Regions from separate parts of the Vibrio sp. AK197 genome, predicted to be linked through region 1. Evidence: predicted binding sites of a transcription regulator. Region 1 holds the regulator's gene; each other region holds the start of a gene.
What was found. The regulator MetJ, encoded in region 1, represses methionine synthesis genes. The targets are predictions, from matches to a motif close to TTAGACNTNTANANGTCTAA.

Region 1 (6,856 bases):
GGTGGAGTGAATAACAAAGTCCGCACCGAGTTCTAAAGGCTTTTGGTACACCGGTGTCAAAAAGGTGTTGTCGACAGCAACCAGAGCGCCGACTTGTTTGGCTTTTTGGCACGTTTTTTCGATATCGACCACGCGTACCAAAGGGTTAGACGGGGTTTCTAGCAAAATCAGTTTTGGTTTTTTCGCAATCGCCGCATCAAAGGCGGCTTGGTCGGATTGGTCAACAAATTCGACCTTGAAATCACCTTTTTGTGAGCGGGTATTAAACAAGCGGTAAGTGCCGCCATAACAGTCATGGGGAGCAATAATCAGGTCATCAGGGCCAATAAAGGCTGATACCCATAAGTTCAGAGCAGAGGTGCCACAGTTGGTGACAACGGCTCCCTGACCGGATTCCAATTCGTAAAGCGCTTGTTCTAATAGCCCGCGGTTTGGGTTTCCTGAGCGCGTATAGTCATACTTAGGCACATCACCAAACGCAGGGAAACCATAGTTGGTTGATAGATAAATCGGTGGCACAACCGCGTGATGTTGTGTGTCAGATTCAATCCCAGTTCTTACCGCTATTGTGGCAGGTTTGTGAGTACTCATAAGATTTCCTTGCGAAGAGAATGACTTGTTAATTGGAATGCGCTATATATGGGGAGTGAATCGGTTATAGAGTGAACAAACTGCTCAAAAAACATCGATCCATTCATTTCCATTCCATACCCCGCCACTTTACTTTGCTAAAAATGAGACGTCAACACTTCTAGACGTCTATATGTCTTTGCTTATAGACTTAAAAGCCGCTAAAATTGTGGGTCTAAAACTAATTCCTAAACTTTTACGAAGGTGCGCAATGGCAGACTGGAATGGGGAATACATAAGCCCATATGCTGAACATGGCAAAAAGAGTGAGCAAGTAAAAAAAATTACCGTATCTATTCCATTGAAAGTATTGAAAGTTTTGACTGATGAGCGTACTCGTCGTCAAATCAACAACCTGCGTCATGCCACCAATAGTGAGCTGTTGTGTGAGGCGTTTCTGCATGCGTATACCGGGCAACCCCTGCCAACGGATGAAGATTTGCGCAAAGATCGCCCAGACGATATTCCTGCTGAAGTGAAAAGACTGATGACAGAAATGGGTATTGAGTTTGAATCTTACAATGATGAGTAAGTCTGCTGTAAGAAATAGTGCTACTTAGATTCCACTTTTCCAAATTGATAGCGCTGTGTTTACACAAAAAAAGGTTGGCATTTGCCAACCTTTTTTCTATCAAGAACCACATCTAAAGAGCCTCAATGCGCGCTTTGGGTTTTCACCGCTTTGCACTCGATTCAGGCCTCTCATGATGCTTAGTCTTGCATATAGTTTTCTGGCATATCGATACGCGCCACACCCGATTCAACCGCCGCTTCAGCAACGGCACGGGCCACTCGAGGGAGCAATCGCTTATCCATTGGTTTGGGAATAATGTATTCAGGACCAAACTGCAGTGATTCCACACCTGCGGCGTTAAGTACCTCGGCAGGAACGTCTTCTTTGGCGAGTTGGCGTATGGCTTCAACCGCCGCCAATTTCATTTGATCATTAATTTCGCTAGCACGCACATCCAGTGCGCCACGGAAAATAAATGGGAAACACAGAACGTTATTGACCTGGTTTGGGTAGTCACTGCGTCCGGTTCCCATAATCAAATCATTACGCACTTCGTGAGCAATCGATGGTTTGATTTCAGGATCAGGGTTAGAACACGCAAAGACCACTGGCTTATCTGCCATCAATTTTAGCGCGTCAGCAGAAAGAAGGTTTGGACCAGAAACACCAAGGAAAAGATCGGCGCCTTCAATCACATCTTCTAAGGTACGTTTATCGGTGTTGTTGGCAAACAACTGCTTGTATTCGTTAAGATCATCACGGCGAGTATGGATGACGCCTTTGCGGTCAAGCATGTAGATTTTTTCACGCATTGCGCCGCATTTAATTAGCAGTTCCATACAGGCGACTGCGGCCGCGCCAGCGCCTAGACACACGATGGTTGACTCTTCAAGTTTCTTACCCTGTAGCTCAATCGCATTAAGCATACCTGCGGCGGTGACGATGGCGGTACCATGTTGATCATCGTGAAAAACGGGCACATCACAACGTTCAATGAGGCGTTTTTCGATTTCAAAGCAGTCAGGGGCCTTGATATCTTCAAGGTTAATGCCGCCAAAGGTGTCCGCAATATTTGCAACGGTATCAACGAATTCGTCAATGGTGCGATGTTTTACTTCAATATCAATGGAATCCAACCCTGCGAATCGCTTGAATAACAGCGCTTTCCCTTCCATCACTGGTTTTGATGCCAGCGGTCCTAAATTCCCTAGACCTAAAATAGCGGTACCGTTTGAAATCACCGCTACCATGTTGCCCTTTGCTGTATAGCGATACACCGTGTCTGGATTTTGTGCGATTTCACGAACCGGTTCGGCAACGCCTGGGCTATATGCGAGAGCAAGATCAAGGGCTGAGTCAGCAGGTTTGGTTAACTCAACTGAAATTTTACCAGCGGTTGGTTTGGCATGGTAATCCAGGGCTTGTTGGCGAAATTGCTCTTCCGCAGAGAGCGTTTGGTTGTCATCAGACATATGTTTAGGTGCTCATTTGATGGGGGAAAGATAATTTTAATCTATGGTACCGAGGCTGCCTAGACACTAGGCTGACTTAGATCAGTCAAAATGACTAAATATCGAAGAGATAAGACCAGATAACGTTTTGTATCGGTATTATTTGAGGTTAGAGAGGTTGTAGCGGAAAGGTTAAATCAACAGGATCAAAAAAGGACGCCGTAGCGCCCTTTTTGTATCAATCAATAATCGAAATGGATTATTTGCTTGATAGGTTGCCGAAACGCTTGTTGAAGCGATCAACACGACCACCGGTATCAACGATACGTTGTTTACCAGTGTAGAATGGGTGACATTTGTCACACACGTCTAGGTGGATTTCTTCTTTACCAAGAGTTGAGTTGAACTCAAAAGTGTTACCGCAAGAACAGTTTGCTTTAACGGCTTTGTATTCTGGGTGGATACCAGTTTTCATGGGAGAACCTCAATTTAGGCCGTGTCGCCATCCGATTCAAAGCCGGACACCACACGTAGTTAATAATATAGAAATGACATACCGCTGAATCGAACTCGTCGAAGCAAGCCATATGGTCAAGGCGCAGTATAGTAATGTTTCCCTGAGCGTGAATCAATAGTTTTGCCTCAATTGATTGCTACTTTTTTCACCATGTTATTGTTGTTCATCGACAGTCACCGCAATCACCACGAAACTATCAACTCATGAAGTGATCGATTAAACTGGGTTTCGTCTTAGCAAACTGAGAGTTACCCGCTTATTTATGCAGCCTGCGATTGCGCGTGTCGCGCTTCCTGTTCCTCTAGATAAACTGTTTGATTATTTGATACCAAATGGTGCTTACCCGGTGGTTGGAGGGCGTGTGTCTGTCCCTTTTGGTCGTCAAACCTTGGTTGGTATTGTTATTGAGTTAACGGATCAGTCGAGTTTTGCTCGTGAGCAGCTTAAAGCATTGTACCAAGTTCTGGATCATCAGCCGCTATGGGCTGCGCCGCTCTATAAGCTATTAATGTGGTGCAGTCAGTATTATCAATATCCTCTTGGCGAAACGCTCAGTAATGCGATGCCGAGTGCTTTGCGTAAAGGTAAGCCAGCCGAGTGGGCAAAAGTCGTGGAGTGGCAGCTTACCGAAGCGGGTAAGAATCAATTAATGCAAGGGCTAGGGCGAGCAGTACAGCAGGCGAAAGTGATGAACATGTTGTCATCGGGATCGCTTTCTCAGCAAGCGTTTATCGATGCGGATGTGTCGAGTTCGGTGCTGAAAAACCTGAGAGAAAAAGGGTGGATTGTCAGCGTTGATAAAACGCCTCACCGCACCGCTTGGCCACAAGCGATTGAGGCCGAGGTTGATAAACCCAAGCTTAACCAAGAGCAAGCAGTTGCCATTGCGGCAGTGAATTCACGCCAAGAGTTCGGCTGTTACCTACTAGAAGGGGTGACCGGTTCTGGCAAAACAGAAGTGTATTTAAACCTGATTAAACCCGTGCTGGAACGAGGAGCTCAGGCATTAGTGTTAGTGCCGGAAATTGGCCTCACTCCCCAAACCATCAATCGGTTTAAAAAACGCTTTAATGTTCCAGTGGAAGTGGTTCACTCGGGACTGAATGATACGGAGCGTCTTAATGCTTGGCTTGCGGCAAAGGATCGCTCGGCTGGAATCATTATTGGAACGCGCTCTGCTTTGATGACCCCGTTTGCCAACTTGGGCATCATTATTGTCGATGAAGAGCATGATGGTTCCTACAAGCAGCAAGACAGCCTGCGTTATCATGCGCGAGATGTCGCGGTGATGCGCGCAAACCAAGAGAACATTCCGATAGTGTTGGGTTCGGCGACCCCGGCATTAGAGACACTGCATAACGCGCTAAGCGGTAAGTATCACCACTTAATTTTATCAAAGCGTGCGGGGAATGCGCTGCCAACAACCAATAAAGTATTGGATATTAAAGGGTTATATTTAGATAGTGGACTGTCTGCCCCTTTGATTGCTGAAATGCGTCGCCATTTAGCGGCTGGCAACCAAGTGATGTTGTTTTTGAATCGCCGTGGTTTTTCTCCTGCTCTTATGTGCCATGAATGTGGCTGGATTGCCGAATGCAAGCGCTGTGATGCTTATTACACCTATCATCAAAGTAGCAGCGAAATACGCTGCCATCATTGTGGTTCACAGCAGCCCGTCATCCATCAGTGTCAGGGATGTGGCTCGACACACCTTGTCACCGTCGGCGTAGGGACTGAGCAATTGGAAAACAAACTGGCAGAGCTGTTTCCTGAGTTTAAGGCGATTCGAATTGACCGAGACAGCACACGGCGCAAAGGCAGCTTGGAGTCGGCATTAGAAGCGATTCGTAAAGGGGAGTACCAAATTCTCATCGGTACGCAAATGCTGGCGAAAGGGCATCATTTCCCTAATGTTACGCTGGTGGCTCTGCTGGACGTTGATGGATCGCTTTATAGCAGTGACTTCCGCGCATCGGAGCGCTTAGCACAGCTATTTATTCAAGTGGCTGGACGAGCAGGGCGAGCGAGTAAACCTGGTGAAGTGGTCCTGCAAACCCATCATCCTGAACACAGCCTACTTCAAGCATTACTTGAAAAAGATTACCGCCACTTTGCGCAGAGCGCGCTGGCTGAGCGCAAGTTGGCCATATTGCCCCCATTTTCCTATCTGACCTTATTCAAAGCAGAAGCCAATCACTCAGCAATGGTGGAAGACTTTTTACGTCAAGTCAGGCAAACATTGGAGGCCAATCCTCTATTTGATGAATATTGTATGGTACTGGGGCCAACCCCATCACCGATTGCGAAGCGGGCAGGTAAATTTCGCTGGCAGCTATTACTGCAAACGCAATCGCGTCCGGTGATGCAGAAATTACTCAATAGCGCAAAACCAGCGATCCAGATGCTGCCAAGTGCCAAGAAAGTCCGTTGGTCTCTGGATATTGAGCCTCAAGATTTGAGTTAAGTGGGAAGTTTGTTAATACGTCACTGGCTGCGTATCAATTAAAAGAATTGTCATCATTTTTCATTTATCTGTGACGAAAATCACCAACAAACTGCCTTTTTTGTTAATCTAGCCGTAACTTTATGTTTCGAAATGAATAAACTAAGTCCTGTATACTTTTTTATTCATTCTTATGAATAAGGTAAACGATTGCGTAATGCAATCAAGTTAATATAAGAAATGAGCTTTAGTTCATCACCAAAAATCATAAATCTAAAAGAAGTGGCGTCTTGGCTACTTGGAAAGGAATTGAGAGGGTTAATTTTTTATGGCGACAATGAAGGATGTTGCCCAGCTCGCAGGCGTCTCAACCGCAACCGTATCTAGGGCGTTGATGAACCCTGAAAAAGTCTCGTCAGCCACACGAAAACGGGTTGAAGATGCCGTGCTGGAAGCTGGATATTCACCAAATTCTTTGGCGCGCAATCTGCGCCGTAACGAATCAAAAACAATTATCGCGATCGTTCCTGATATTTGCGATCCGTACTTCACCGAGATCATTCGAGGTATTGAAGATGCGGCGATGGAACATGGTTACATCGTATTACTTGGCGACAGTGGTCAGCAGCGTAAGCGCGAAAGTTCGTTTGTGAACTTAGTGTTTACCAAGCAAGCTGATGGCATGCTGCTGCTTGGGACCGATTTGCCATTTGATGTCAGTAAGCCCGAACAGAAAAACCTCCCACCGATGGTGATGGCATGTGAGTTCGCACCTGAGCTTGAACTGCCCACTGTACATATCGATAACTTGACCTCAGCGTTTGAAGCGGTGAACTACTTGACGCAAATGGGCCACAAACGCATTGCGCAGATCTCCGGTCCGGAAAGTGCGGTTTTGTGTCAGTTCCGCTATCAAGGTTATCAGCAAGCTCTACGCCGAGCTGGAATAGCAATGAATCCTAGCTATACCTATTACGGCCATTTTGGTTTTGAAGACGGCGCTAAAGCGGTGCGTCAGTTATTGGCTTTACCTGAGCCACCAACGGCCATCTTCTGTCACAACGACTCGATGGCAATTGGCGCGATTCAAGAGGCGAAGAAATTGGGGTTACGTATTCCTCAAGACTTATCGATCGTGGGTTTTGATGACATTCAGTATGCTCAGTATTGTGATCCGCCGTTGACGACGATTTCTCAACCGAGGTATGAGATTGGTCGTCAAGCGATGTTGATGATGCTGGAACTGCTGCGAGGGCATGATGTGCGTGCAGGGTCTCGTCTGCTTGAAACGCAGCTGATTG
Region 2 (6,856 bases), 1.1 Mb from region 1:
AAGCTTCCGGAAGTTTTTCAACCACTAGCGGAAGTTGCTTATCAGCAGCGCACAAATCGATATGTAGGCCATCAACCGCGAGCTCAGTAATGACATCAATGTTGGCTACAATGGAATCAAAGTAGGTGGTTAGCAATAACTTGGTACGGCCTTTCAAAGCTTGGTAAGCGGAGTCAAACGCTGCCAGCCACGCAGGCGGTAAGTCAAGCGCTAACACTGGCTCATCAATTTGTACCCAGTCAACACCCAGTTCGGCTAGTTTGCTGAGAACTTGCTGATAAACCGTTAATAATTGAGGCAGCAGAGAAAGACGGTCAAAGCTCTCGTTGGTCTCTTTCCCCAAATACAGGTAACTGACGGGACCAAGCACGACAGGCTTGACGTGATGCCCAGCCTGCTGCGCTTCTGCCACTTCATCAAAAAGCTGAGTCCAAGTCAGCTCAAAATGATCGTCCGCGCTAAATTCAGGCACCAAATAATGATAATTGGTATTAAACCATTTCGTCATATCCGAAGCAGCAGCGCCGCAACCACAGTCTGAACGAGATTGCCCGCGAGCGATGCGAAACAGCGTATCTAAATCGGTTGAATGGCCTTGATGGCGTTTGGGAATATGTCCAAGGAGTAACGAGGTATTTAACACATGATCGTACCAAGCAAAATCACCCACTGTGACAAAGCTTAGGTTAGCGTCCTTTTGTGTTAGCCAGTTTTGATGACGCAGCTCGCTGCCCGTCGCCAATAATTCCGATTGTTCAATTTCACCGCGCCAGTATTTTTCAAGTGCGAATTTGAGTTGACGTTGTTCACCAATGCGTGGGTATCCCAAAATATGTGTTGTAGTCATGGCTATTTTCCGTAATTGAATTTGATTATTTAAGAAGTCTGGACGTCTAAACTATCCAATTCACGGCCAAATAACTCAAGACGCTTTTATTCAACTTGTTTATGAACAAACTTCATACACCGCACAGCTTATTGCAGCGGATTAATTTAAATAGGGCAAAAGCCAATAACAAAAACAACAAACAGACGTCTAGACGTTTACAAAAACCAACAAAGCGCGTAAGTTAATATTCATCATCTTGATATTATTACCATGAGAGGATTTCATGATTGAATTGAAGCATTTGAAAACCCTAGCTTCTTTGCGCGATACGGGGTCACTTACCGCCACCGCGACAGCACTGCACTTGACTCAATCGGCCCTCTCCCATCAAATCAAGGATCTCGAAGCACGTATCGGTGGGCAGTTATTTTTGCGTAAAACACGCCCCGTAAAGTTTACTTCGGAAGGTGAGATTTTATTACAACTTGCCAATGACATATTGCCACGGCTTGCAAAAGCCGAAAATGAACTGGCCAGTCTGAAAGAAGATGTCAATGGACGTCTTCACATGGCGATTGAGTGTCACTCTTGTTTTCAGTGGTTAATGCCCGCTTTGAAGGAGTACCAAATTGCCTGGCCAAGCGTGACCCTTGATTTTTCTTCGGGCTTTGGTTTCGAGCCCCTGCCTGCGTTGATGAATGGCGAGTTGGACTTAGTCATTACCTCAGACATTCAGCCACGCTCTGAAGTCCATTACGAGCCACTGTTTGACTTTGAGATGCGTTTGGTCACCGCCACCAATCATCCGCTTGCACAGCTCGAGCGTATCGAACCAATAGATTTACGTGAGCAGACTATGCTCTCCTACCCTGTCCAAAAGCAGCGTTTGGATGTCGTGAAGCATTTTTTACAACCCGCTGGGGTGGAGCCGATGAAATGGAAACAAGCGGATAATACTCTGATGCTGGTACAAATGGTCTCGGCAGGACTCGGCGTAGCCGCATTACCAAACTGGGCAATCAGTGAGTTTTCTCGCCAAGGATTGATCACCAGCATACCGCTCGGTGATGGCTTATGGCGCCGCTTATTTGCAGCAGTGCGCAACAGCGATCGTAACAAGCGCTACCTACAAGCCTTTTTCTCTACCGCGCGCCAACAAAGCAAAAGCCACCTTGATGGTATCAAGATGGCTTAAAAATATTTTATGGTGGGAAGGTTAACGTTACCGCATCGCTGACTTAAATTGATTGGTCAACGGATCATATTGGTAGCCTAAACTATCTAATTTGACAGTGACGGTTTCTACATCCATATCGTAGACCGTCACCAACTCATCAAAACTATCACATTCTAGGCGCAATTTTTCATTGACGATGCCGAGCAAAATGACGCTATCAAACTGGCTAATGTTACTTAAATCCATCACTACACTCCTTTCTACTTCGACTCATAGAAAAGGGTAGCGCGAATTCATTGTTTTTGCTGAGACGAAACCTAAAGAACGAATAATCCTTGATGAAATAAGCCAGAAGCCACCAACATCGCCAAGCTAATCAATAGCTGAACACGACCTATGGCTTTCTCAGTAAAAATGTGCCAGCACCACACGACGATGGCGGAAATCATCAAAGATAAGCCAAACAAAATTGATTGTGTCGCGCTATCAACTACTTGCGGAGCTAATCCATAGGCTTTTGCCAGTACGCTGAGAGCCGTGAACATCGCAGCCACCACACCACAAAACGGCAAAATACGATGAAACGCTTGCAGCCGTGTGCGAGCAATAACCAGCAACAAATGCGCAAACGCCGCCCCAAGTAGAACCACTTGCAACAATAGATGGATACTCGATGACGTATCGGGCTGCATAAAGACTTGAATACCAACAAACGCTAACGCCAAGCCATTCGCCAAATACAACGCCCACAAAGGCCCTTGGTTACGCGTTTTTTTAGTCTGAACCTGAGTATAAAAATAACCAATGGCAAAAGTGACCATGATCGCCTGCATTTTAAGCGATGCCACCGCAAGCCATAAAATCGCCAATGTTGGCATTAATTTATGAATGCGCCCTCGCTGACCAGGACAAATATCGCCTTTGACTAACACCAAAGTCAGAATAAGTTGAGCACCTAAAAGCATTGGCGCGCACAGAAACAGAAGTTGTTGAACCATAATATCTATACATCGTTATCAATTGCAGCGGATGATAACAGACTGGGACAAGAACTCTAGCGTTGAAAATAAAATCCCATTGGTTCATAAATGAACCGTTTGCTTTTGTCTTGACCTTCTAAACTGTACGGACATATAGCGCTAGATACTCGGTTAGCAAGTCGCTATAATTCGCGCTCGCGAAATCTGAGGTCAATTTATGCACAGTGATATCACACCGATTAACCAATATACCCCATACTGGGCCGCTTGCTATGGCTCATCTCCATTTTTGCCGACGACTCGTCAAGAGATGGATGCCCTAGGCTGGGATAGCTGTGACATCATCATTGTGACGGGCGATGCGTATGTCGATCACCCAAGTTTCGGTATGGCGATCATTGGACGTCTGCTCGAAGCGCAAGGATTTCGTGTTGGCATCCTTGCCCAACCTGAATGGCAAAATAAAGAAGCCTTCATGGGTTTGGGTAAACCCAACCTCTTTTTCGGTATTACAGCTGGTAATATGGATTCGATGATTAACCGCTACACCGCGGATAAAAAATTACGCCATGATGATGCCTATACCCCGAACAATGAAGGAGGGAAACGCCCTGACCGCGCGACATTGGTCTATTCACAGCGTTGTCGAGAAGCGTATAAAGAGGTGCCCATAGTCCTCGGTGGCATTGAGGCCAGTCTGCGCCGTCTCGCGCACTATGACTATTGGTCAGACAAGGTTCGTCGCTCAGTATTGTTTGATGCCAAAGCCGATATTTTGCTATTTGGTAATGCAGAACGAGCCTTAGTTGATGTCGCTCATCGCTTAGCCAATGGGGAATCCATTGCGACTATGACCGATATTCGCGGCACCGCTGTCAACCTTCCTGCAGCACCTGAGCACTACAAGATCATCGATTCATCACGCATTGAAAAACCGCGTAAAGAAGCGTTTGTACCGAAAAACCCTTACGAAGTTGAAACCCAATGTGATACGAAAGCGGACGATGCAAACCAAGCACAGCCAATCACCATTCGCCCTTCTCGCCATGATGCAGCAACCACCGCGGTACGCATCCCAAGCTTTGAGAAACTGCGCAACGATCGCATTCTCTATGCGCACGCGAGCCGCATTATGCATTTGGAAACCAACCCTTATTCTGGTCGCGCTCTGATTCAAAGCCATGGCGATCGCGAATTATGGGTCAATCAGGCTCCCATTCCGTTAACCACCGAAGAGATGGATTACGTCTTTGACTTGCCTTACGCCCGCGTTCCTCACCCAGCCTACGGCAAAGCCAAAATCCCGGCTTATGACATGATTAAAACATCGGTTAACATCATGCGTGGCTGTTTTGGCGGCTGTTCATTCTGCTCGATTACCGAGCACGAAGGGCGTATTATTCAAAACCGTTCTCAAGAGTCGATTATTAACGAGCTTGAGGAGATTCGCGATAAAGTTCCTGGGTTTACAGGGACCATTTCCGACCTTGGCGGCCCAACGGCCAACATGTATCGCCTCGGCTGTAGTGACCCGAAAGCAGAAGCCAACTGTCGACGTCCATCGTGTGTCTTCCCTGGTATTTGTAGCAAACTCAATACCGACCATAAGCACACCATTGACCTGTATCGTGCTGCGCGAAATGTCGACGGGGTTAAAAAGGTCATGATCGCTTCTGGTGTGCGTTACGATTTAGCCATTGAATCGCCTGAGTATGTCAAAGAGTTGGTTACACATCACGTTGGCGGCTATCTAAAAATTGCACCAGAGCACACCGAGAAAGGTCCACTGGATCTGATGATGAAGCCAGGCATGGGCACCTACGATCGCTTCAAAGAGATGTTTGAGAAATACAGCAAAGAAGCGGGTAAAAAGCAGTATTTGATCCCCTACTTCATCTCTGCCCATCCCGGGACCGAAGATGAAGATATGCTTAACTTAGCACTATGGCTGAAGAAGAATGATTTTGAATGTGACCAAGTTCAGAACTTCTACCCGTCACCAATGTGCAACGCAACGGCAATGTATTACTCAGAAACCAATCCACTAAAACGCGTTAAGTATAAAAAACGCGAAGAAGTCCCCGTGGCCAAAGGCGAACGCCAGAGACGCTTACACAAAGCTCTGCTGCGTTACCACGATCCAAACAACTGGCCGTTGATTCGTGAAGCACTGGTTGCTATGGGTAAAAAACATCTGATCGGTGATAAAGAAAGCTGTTTGGTTCCCGCAGAAGATATTGATGCTAAAACGCCTGCGCAGCGCAGAAAGTCAGGTCGTCATGGCGCTAACCGCTTTGCGACCAAACACACCAAGAGTCAGCCAGGCTTTGCTCCATTGGCGGGTAAAAAAGGGAAACCACAAAATAGCTCGTCGTCACACAATGGACAAAGTGCTAAGTCATCTGGTGCAGACAAAGGCCGCTCTAACAGCAGTGGTAAAAATCGTCAAAAAAGTCGTCAACGTTAAACATAAAAAACCGGGCCAAAAAGCCCGGTTTTTTAATTATAATCGTTTACTGGTTTCTTAGTTTTTGCCAATACTTTTCATAAATCGCCAGCGCCTCTGGCCCGACATCGTTAATGAACTCGCCTTTCACCATATCGGCCTCTGATGGGAAAATCGTAACGTCATTACGAATAGCATCATTGAGTAAGGCACGCCCACGAGTCGTCGCGGACGCGTAACCTAAGCTATTGACGATCTCTGCTTGGTTTTCTGGCTGATACATAAAGTTAATAAACTGGTGGGCCAACACTTTGTTTTCACTGCCCGATGGAATAACAAAGTTATCCATCCACAGTACGGCACCTTCTTGTGGCATCACAAACTTCAACTCTGGCATCTCTTGCTGACCTTGATAAGCGTTGCCGTTCCATTGCATTCCCACAGAAGCTTCACCCGAAACATAGGGCACATGCGGCGCATCTGAGTTGTACAGCAGCACATTAGCTTGTAGTGCTTTTAACGACTCATAAGCCTTTTCAATCTGTTGTGGGTTTTGACTGTTGATACTGTAACCATTTAATTTAAGTGCCATGCCAAAAACGTCACGAATATCGTCAATCAGCATAACTTGCCCAGCGAATTCCGGCTTCCAGAGATCGGCCCAGCGCGTCACTCCGTCAACCATCTCTGCATTATAGCTAAGGCCCGTCACACCCCAAATTTAGGGCAAAGAGTAACGGTTCTGTGGATCATGCGCCTGGCCTAATAACTTCGGCATCGTATCCTTCATATTTGGAATTTTCTCGTGGTCAAGCTCAGCCAATAAACCTTCTCTACCCATTTTTTCGATAAAATAAGCAGATGCAAACACCACATCATAACCACCACCTTTGAGCAGCTTTAACTTGGTGTACATGGATTCATTGTTTTCAAAGGTGGAGTAATTTACGGTGACTCCTTGCTGCTTTTCAAATTGTCGAAGCGACGCTTCAGGTAAATAGCCTCCCCACGCATAAACATTTAATTGCTTGGCGTGTGCGGTTCCTAGCATCAACAAGGCTGAAAGCGCGATGCCCTTGACCAGATTGTTCATTAATTTTTGATTCCTTTGAAGCCGGCACCATGCCGATTGCGGCTCAATAATTAAGTGATTTTCTGGAGAAATAAAGACAATAATATTTGTCGTAAAGAACAATATTTATTAAGGATAGCGACAGGGAAAAGACAAGGAGCACAGTGAATAAGTTAAAAAAAAACCGCGCGGTTGAAACCGCGCGGCTCTCGTTATCAAAACGCAATCTTTAAGCGTATTGCGCTTCAAATTCTTGCATGAAGTCGACTAAGGCTTGAACACCTTCCAGCGGCATGGCGTTGTAAATAGATGCACGCATACCACCAACCGCTCGGTGACCTTTTAGTGCCAC
Region 3 (6,856 bases), 630 kb from region 1:
AAATGTCCCAATATTAATATAAGCCCTTGTATCAATGTACTTGTTTTATTTTTTTAGACGCGTTAGGTTAAATATAACGCTTAGATAAGAGAGTCTCTACATGCAAAATAAATTGCCGGATCTAGATTTTAATAAGGCTGCAATATTTTTGGATTTTGACGGTACACTTGTCGACCTACAACCCACTCCTGATGCTGTGATCGTCAGCGACTCTTTACGAAAAATGCTGCTACAGTTAAATGAGCACACTCAACATGCACTAGCACTTGTTAGTGGGCGCAGCATTGAATCGATCGATCAGTTGTTAGCACTTCCAGACATCGCCGTCAGTGGTAGTCATGGAATGCAATATCGTTGGGAGTCAACCCAATCCATTCAACACCATCCACAGGTGTCTGCAGTGCCCGACGCACTGGTTCAACAGTGTCAACAGTTTTGCCAACAGCATGGACTTTTGCTGGAACAGAAACCGCTATCGATAGCGATACATTATCGGAGTCACCCCGACATGGAACGTCAGGTTGAAAACTTTTTGAGCACGCTAATCGGCAGCGCGACGCAGCTCGAAATTCAAACAGGCAAATTTATTCGCGAAGTCAAGCCGCGAGGCATTGATAAAGCCTCAGCGCTCGCTCAGTTTATCCAATCATCCCCTTTTGCTGGACGTATCCCTTGGTACTTTGGCGATGATGTCACTGACGAACATGCTTTTGCTTGGGTCAAGCAGCACAATGGTATTTCGGTCAAAATTGGCGATGGAGACAGCTGTGCTGACTATCACCTGTCCTCACCGCAACACGTCCTTGAATATTTTCTTAAGAATTTAACCAGCGAGGAAGACTATGCACGACAATAACCTAGAACTAGCACTGATCGGTAACTGTAGAATTAGTGCACTCGTCAACAAAATGGGGGAAATCGTCTGGTGCTGCATGCCTCGTTTTGACAGCGACCCCGTATTCGCTTCATTGCTGAAAAGCGGAAATAAAGAAGATTTAAACGGTACTTATGGTATTGACGTTGATGGATTTAGTCACAGCGAGCAACAATACCAAAAAAATACGGCGATTTTAAAAACCACCCTCTACGATCAAAGCGGTAATGGCGTGGTGATCACTGACTTTGCTCCGCGCCTTTGGCAATACGGCCGTACCCATAGACCAGTCACGATTATGCGCATTCTTGAGCCCATTGGCTCACCCAAAATTCGCGTACGTATTCGCCCAGCGGATAACGAGCAAGACACCGCATATCAACGTCTTGAAGGCAGTAATCACATCAAATTCAATGGTGCGACCCAATCGCTTCGCCTCACGACCGATATTTCCGTGACCAGCATTCTTGATGAAAAGTGGTTTATACTCGACCGTAAATCACATCTTATTTTTGGCTCCAACGACAGCATTGAAGAGCCGATTCAACAGCTAACCCAGCGCTTTTTGCATGAAACCGAGACAAGCTGGCGAGAGTGGGTGTGTAACCTCGCCATTCCTTATGAGTGGCAAGATGCGGTTATTCGCTCGGCAATCACTCTTAAACTCAGTGCTTTTGAAGATACCGGCGCTATTGTCGCGGCAATGACCACCTCTATTCCCGAAGCTAAAGACACCGAACGTAACTGGGACTACCGCTTCTGCTGGCTACGCGACAGTTACTTCACTGTTCATGCCTTGAATCGCCTTGGTGTCACCGGGACTATGGAGCAATACCTTCATTACTTGGTCAACCTTGCGGCAACCGTTGATGATGAATACCTACAGCCGGTATTTTGCATCAATGGTGATAAAGAAATGGAAGAGCGCATTATCACCAAGCTTGATGGTTATCGAGGCATGGGTCCTGTGCGTTTTGGTAACCAAGCGGCGGACCAAATTCAGCATGACGTCTATGGTGCGATTGTACTCTCAGCGACTCAAATGTTTTTTGATGAACGCATTCGCAAACCCGACGATAAACGCTTATTCCCACTGCTAGAGACCGTGGGAGAGAAAGCCGTGAAGTACTACAATCAGCCAGATGCTGGCTTGTGGGAGCTGCGTGGCAGTCAACATATTCATACGTTCTCCAGCATGATGTGCTGGGCCGCAGCAGACCGCTTAGCCAAAATCGCCAAGTCCCTGCAACTTCATGGCCGTCAAGAATATTGGCAACGTCATGCGGACCAAATCCGTCAGGATATCGACCAACACGCCTTTAATACTGAGTTAAATAGCTACACCGCAACGTGGGGCGGTGACACTATGGATGCAAGCTTGCTACTTGCTTGCTCATTAGGCTATGTCAAAGGTGACGATCCGCGCTTTGTCGGTACAGTGGAATCAATCGAAGATCAGCTGCGTCCGCAAGGCAGTAAATATATTTTCCGCTATGTGATTGAAGACGATTTTGGCGCGCCAGAAAATGCCTTCACCATTTGCTCCTTCTGGTACATCGAAGCACTGGCAGCGATTGGTCGCGTCGAAGAAGCCCGAGAGTTATTTGAAGACTTACTTGAGCGCCGTAACCACGTTGGATTGTTATCTGAAGATTTAGAGCCGAACACAGGTGAATTGTGGGGTAACTTCCCGCAAACCTACAGTATGGTCGGCATAATTAATTGTGCACGTATTTTGAGTCAACGTTGGGAGGATGAACTATGAGTCGATTAGTCGTGGTATCCAATCGGGTCGCGAGGCCCGATTCTCTAAACAGTGGGTCGCAAGGCGGCCTAGCTGTTGGAGTGCTTGCTGCAATGGCAGAAGCAGGAGGATTGTGGTTCGGCTGGAACGGAAGAATTGAAAACCGCCCAACCACAGAAGTTCGTGAAGAGCGACGCAACAATATTGATTTTGTCACTATTGGTTTACGACAAAACGAATACAACAATTTTTATCTAGGCTATGCCAATAGCGTCCTTTGGCCACTGTTTCACCAACGGCCGGATTTGATGGCGTATCGTCATAACTATCGTATGGGCTATCTAGGAGTGAACCGCAAATATGTCAACCAGTTACTGCCTTATTTAAAACCGGATGACACAATTTGGATTCATGACTATCAGTTAATTCCAATGGCGCAAATGCTGCGCGAAGCTGGCGTAAAATGCCCAATTGGTTTTTTCCTACATACCCCATTCCCATCTTATGACCTGTTAAGAGCACTGCCCGACTACAAGCAGATGCTCAATGAACTGCTTCATTACGATTTAGTGGGTTTTCATACCAAAATCGATGAACACAATTTCCATGAATCGATTCGCTATGGGCTCGGTGGTACAGTGCCACCTTCTGGTCTGGTTGATTGTAAAGGCCACAATGTGCAAACCGGGGTTTATCCCATTGGCATTGAAGCCGATGAGATGTCACGCTTAGTTCAAGTCGGTAAAAATTCCAAAGAGTACCAACAGCTGGAAGAGGAGCTTGGCGAACGCAAGTTAATTATGGGCGTCGATAGGCTAGATTACAGTAAAGGTATTTTCCGCCGCATTCAGTCCTATGAACAATTGCTTAAAAACCACGCTGAAATGCATCGCAAAATCGTATGTATGCAGGTTGCACCAACGTCTCGTGGTGATGTAAAAGCGTACTCAGAATTAGCTCAGCGTATTGACCAAGTCGCAGGCCACGTTAACGGTACGTACGCAGACTTCGACTGGACACCTCTAAGATATATAAACCGCGGTTTTCGTCGACGTACTATTCTCGCTTTATATAACTTGGCTCATGTCGGCTTTGTGACGCCATTACGCGATGGGATGAATCTTGTCGCCAAAGAATATGTGGCTTCGCAAGATCCCGAAGATCCAGGCGTTCTTGTTCTATCAGAAACCGCGGGCGCTGCGGCAGAGTTAACCGATGCGGTTATCGTTAATCCATACGATACTGAAACGGTTGCTAAACGCTTGGCCGAAGCGATACAAATGCCACAAGACGAACGTGTAGATCGCTGGCAAAAAATGATGGCCATTCTGCGTAAGAATGATATTCACGCTTGGCAGAAAAACTTCCGTTCCGACCTTAAGGCGCTGCCTCACCCGGCTCCAGAGCAATCACTCGTCGTCAGCTGATTCATTCCCAGCCCGCGTAAAACTACCGAACTCAGCCAGTCCTTGCCTTACAAAGACTGGCTTTTTACCGCATTAAATTCTAATTATCTACAGCGCAGTTTTTAAAGATTGTGCCTTTAAATTCCAATCGCGCTTCATTCCCTTTGGTAAAGAGCATGATCGGGTGATAGGTATCCGGCGTATCATTGGCTAAGATGTAGCGAGCCCCTGAGCCCGAGCGAATACGTTTTAACGGATAGACTTTCTCTGATAACCCTAATTCAGCGATGTGGCCATCCGGCGCATAGCCTACCGAGAAGCGTTCACCTGATTCACATCGATAAATCAGTGGAGCACCATAAGTATGCTGCTCGAAAGAGCTGCAGGCCGTTAAGTAAAAAGACACCAGTAACCCAATTACTAAAGAAGACTGTTTTCTCATTCCCACTCCTTAGCCGTTAGCAATAAAAAAGGTCGCTTTGCGACCTTTAAGTATAATGCTATTTGCTGAGATAACCGGGCACGTCAGCCAAACTGTTTAACACCGCATCGGCCAGTGCTTCTCCTTGCTCGGTTATGGGTTTACCGGTTTTGACCAAAATTTTCGTACCAACGTCTGCCGATGCTGCCGCCATAAGGTCTTCTGCTTTGTCCCCAACCATCACCGAGTTGGCCATATCGATTTTCAAAAAATCCCGAGCCGAAATGAACATGCCTGGTTTAGGTTTTCGGCAATCACACTCTTCTTTATATTTGCCTTGACCAAATTCAGGATGATGCGGGCAGTAGTAAATACCATCGAACTCAACGCCATTATCAACGAAGTTCCAGTCCATCCATTGGGTTAATGACAAGAAACGGTCTTCGCTAAACTTACCGCGCGCAATTCCTGACTGATTGGTGACTAACACCAACTGATAGCCCATTTGCTTAAGCTGTTTACACGCTTCAAATACCCCTTCGATAAATTCGAAGTCGTGTTCATCATGGACGTATCCGTGGTCAACATTAATCACGCCGTCACGGTCTAAAAACACTGCTGGTTTAGCCAAAACTTACTTCTCTTTCTTAACTCAAAATGGTTGTTAGGAATTATTGCACGCTTTATTTCTTTCATCACTATCTAATTCCGAAAAGACAGTGCATTCTGCTGCATTTAGCCGTCTAGACGTCAAAATATCTATTGACTTGAATCCTTGAAACCCCTAGCATCTGCTAACAAATGAGATTTAGCTCAAAATATTCTACTGAATTCCCTGTACAACGAATGAACAGGTTGTTAAATGATTGAAATTAATCAAGTAAACAAAGTCTTTTACCAAGGCCACAAAGAAATTCACGCATTACGAGACATCAACTTGAAAATCACTCAAGGAACGATTTTCGGTGTCATCGGTTCATCAGGTGCAGGGAAGAGTACACTGATCCGCTGTGTGAACATGCTAGAAGCGCCAACCACTGGCGATATTATCGTCGACGGTGTGAACCTGACAACACTATCAAAACGTGAGTTGAGTGAAGCTCGTCGTAACATCGGGATGATCTTTCAGCATTTTAATTTGCTGTCGTCACGCACTGTGTTTGAAAACGTTGCTTTACCCTTAGAGCTCGCCGGTAAAGAGAGTTCGCACATTGAAACCAAAGTGGCAGAGCTGTTAGCCCTTGTTGGTCTTGCCGATAAACGCGATACCTATCCAGCCAACCTTAGTGGTGGACAGAAGCAACGTGTGGCCATTGCGCGAGCACTGGCATCTGATCCGAAAGTATTGTTGTGTGATGAGGCGACCAGCGCGCTTGACCCGGCAACAACCCATTCCATTTTGGAACTACTAAAAGAGATCAACCGCAAGCTGCACATCACTATTTTGCTGATCACGCATGAAATGGATGTCGTAAAAAGCATCTGTCATGAAGTCGCGATCATCGGTGATGGTGAATTGGTGGAAAAAGGCACAGTCGGTGAAATCTTCGCTCATCCTAAAACGGCTTTGGCGCATGAATTCATTCGTTCAACCTTGGACCTTTCAATTCCTGAAGACTACCAAGCTCGCCTGCATCAACAACCTGTTGAAGGGAGTCATCCGCTGGTTCGCTTAGAATTTACTGGTGCCACAGTAGATGCACCGCTTATGTCGCAGATAGCGCGCAAATTCAATATCGACGTCAGCATTCTGAGTTCTGACCTTGATTACGCTGGCGGCGTTAAGTTCGGCATGATGGTGGCAGAGCTGTATGGTGCAGAACAAGATGGCAATAGCGCTCTGGTTTTCCTAGATGAACATAACGTAAAAGTAGAGGTATTAGGTTATGTCCTTTAATGACATTGCAACATGGATGGATTTGAACTCTAAGCTGCTTCTTACTGCAACTTGGGAAACCCTATATATGGTCGCCGTTTCTGGCCTCGTGGGCTTTGCGTTAGGGATTCCTCTCGGTGTTATTCTTCACACCACCAAGAAAGGCGGTTTGTTGGAAAACTCAAAACTCAATAACGTGCTTGGTGCCATTGTTAACATTGGCCGCTCCGTACCTTTCTTAGTGCTAATGGTTGCCATCATTCCAGTCACCAAAATGTTGGTTGGCACGTTTATTGGCACCACGGCGGCCATTGTTCCCCTCACCATCGGCGCCATCCCGTTTGTTGCCCGCTTGATTGAAGGTGCACTGCTAGAAGTGCCTACGGGCTTGGTGGAAGCGGCACAATCTATGGGAGCGACTCCCATGCAAATTATTCGCAAAGTATTGCTGCCAGAAGCGATGCCGACCATTATTAATAGCGTAACCATCACACTTGTTACCTTAGTCAGCTATTCCGCAATGGCGGGGACGGTC

Region 2: metE (5-methyltetrahydropteroyltriglutamate--homocysteine S-methyltransferase) is a predicted target of MetJ. The motif match lies at 878-897, and genes of this name have one in related genera.
Region 3: metN (methionine ABC transporter ATP-binding protein MetN) is a predicted target of MetJ. The motif match lies at 5,181-5,200, and genes of this name have one in related genera.

Annotation. Positions count from the first base shown of each region.
Region 1 covers NZ_CP096430.1:2,948,939-2,955,794, reverse strand. Annotated here, with positions in the region: gene M1D72_RS20830 (O-succinylhomoserine (thiol)-lyase) at 1-591, opposite strand, end outside; gene metJ (met regulon transcriptional regulator MetJ) at 842-1,162, shown strand; gene M1D72_RS20820 (malic enzyme-like NAD(P)-binding protein) at 1,342-2,616, opposite strand; gene rpmE (50S ribosomal protein L31) at 2,855-3,070, opposite strand; gene priA (primosomal protein N') at 3,375-5,576, shown strand; gene cytR (DNA-binding transcriptional regulator CytR) at 5,884-6,856, shown strand, end outside.
Region 2 covers NZ_CP096430.1:1,897,757-1,904,612, forward strand. Annotated here, with positions in the region: gene metE (5-methyltetrahydropteroyltriglutamate--homocysteine S-methyltransferase) at 1-847, opposite strand, end outside; gene metR (HTH-type transcriptional regulator MetR) at 1,113-2,024, shown strand; gene M1D72_RS15935 (DUF4250 domain-containing protein) at 2,052-2,252, opposite strand; gene M1D72_RS15940 (hypothetical protein) at 2,324-3,004, opposite strand; gene M1D72_RS15945 (YgiQ family radical SAM protein) at 3,204-5,453, shown strand; partial or broken gene M1D72_RS15950 (ABC transporter substrate-binding protein) at 5,500-6,525, opposite strand; gene serC (3-phosphoserine/phosphohydroxythreonine transaminase) at 6,734-6,856, opposite strand, start outside.
Region 3 covers NZ_CP096430.1:2,314,188-2,321,043, forward strand. Annotated here, with positions in the region: gene otsB (trehalose-phosphatase) at 101-856, shown strand; gene M1D72_RS17790 (glycoside hydrolase family 15 protein) at 843-2,639, shown strand; gene M1D72_RS17795 (alpha,alpha-trehalose-phosphate synthase (UDP-forming)) at 2,636-4,045, shown strand; gene M1D72_RS17800 (MliC family protein) at 4,125-4,466, opposite strand; gene gmhB (D-glycero-beta-D-manno-heptose 1,7-bisphosphate 7-phosphatase) at 4,525-5,076, opposite strand; gene metN (methionine ABC transporter ATP-binding protein MetN) at 5,308-6,342, shown strand; gene M1D72_RS17815 (methionine ABC transporter permease) at 6,332-6,856, shown strand, end outside.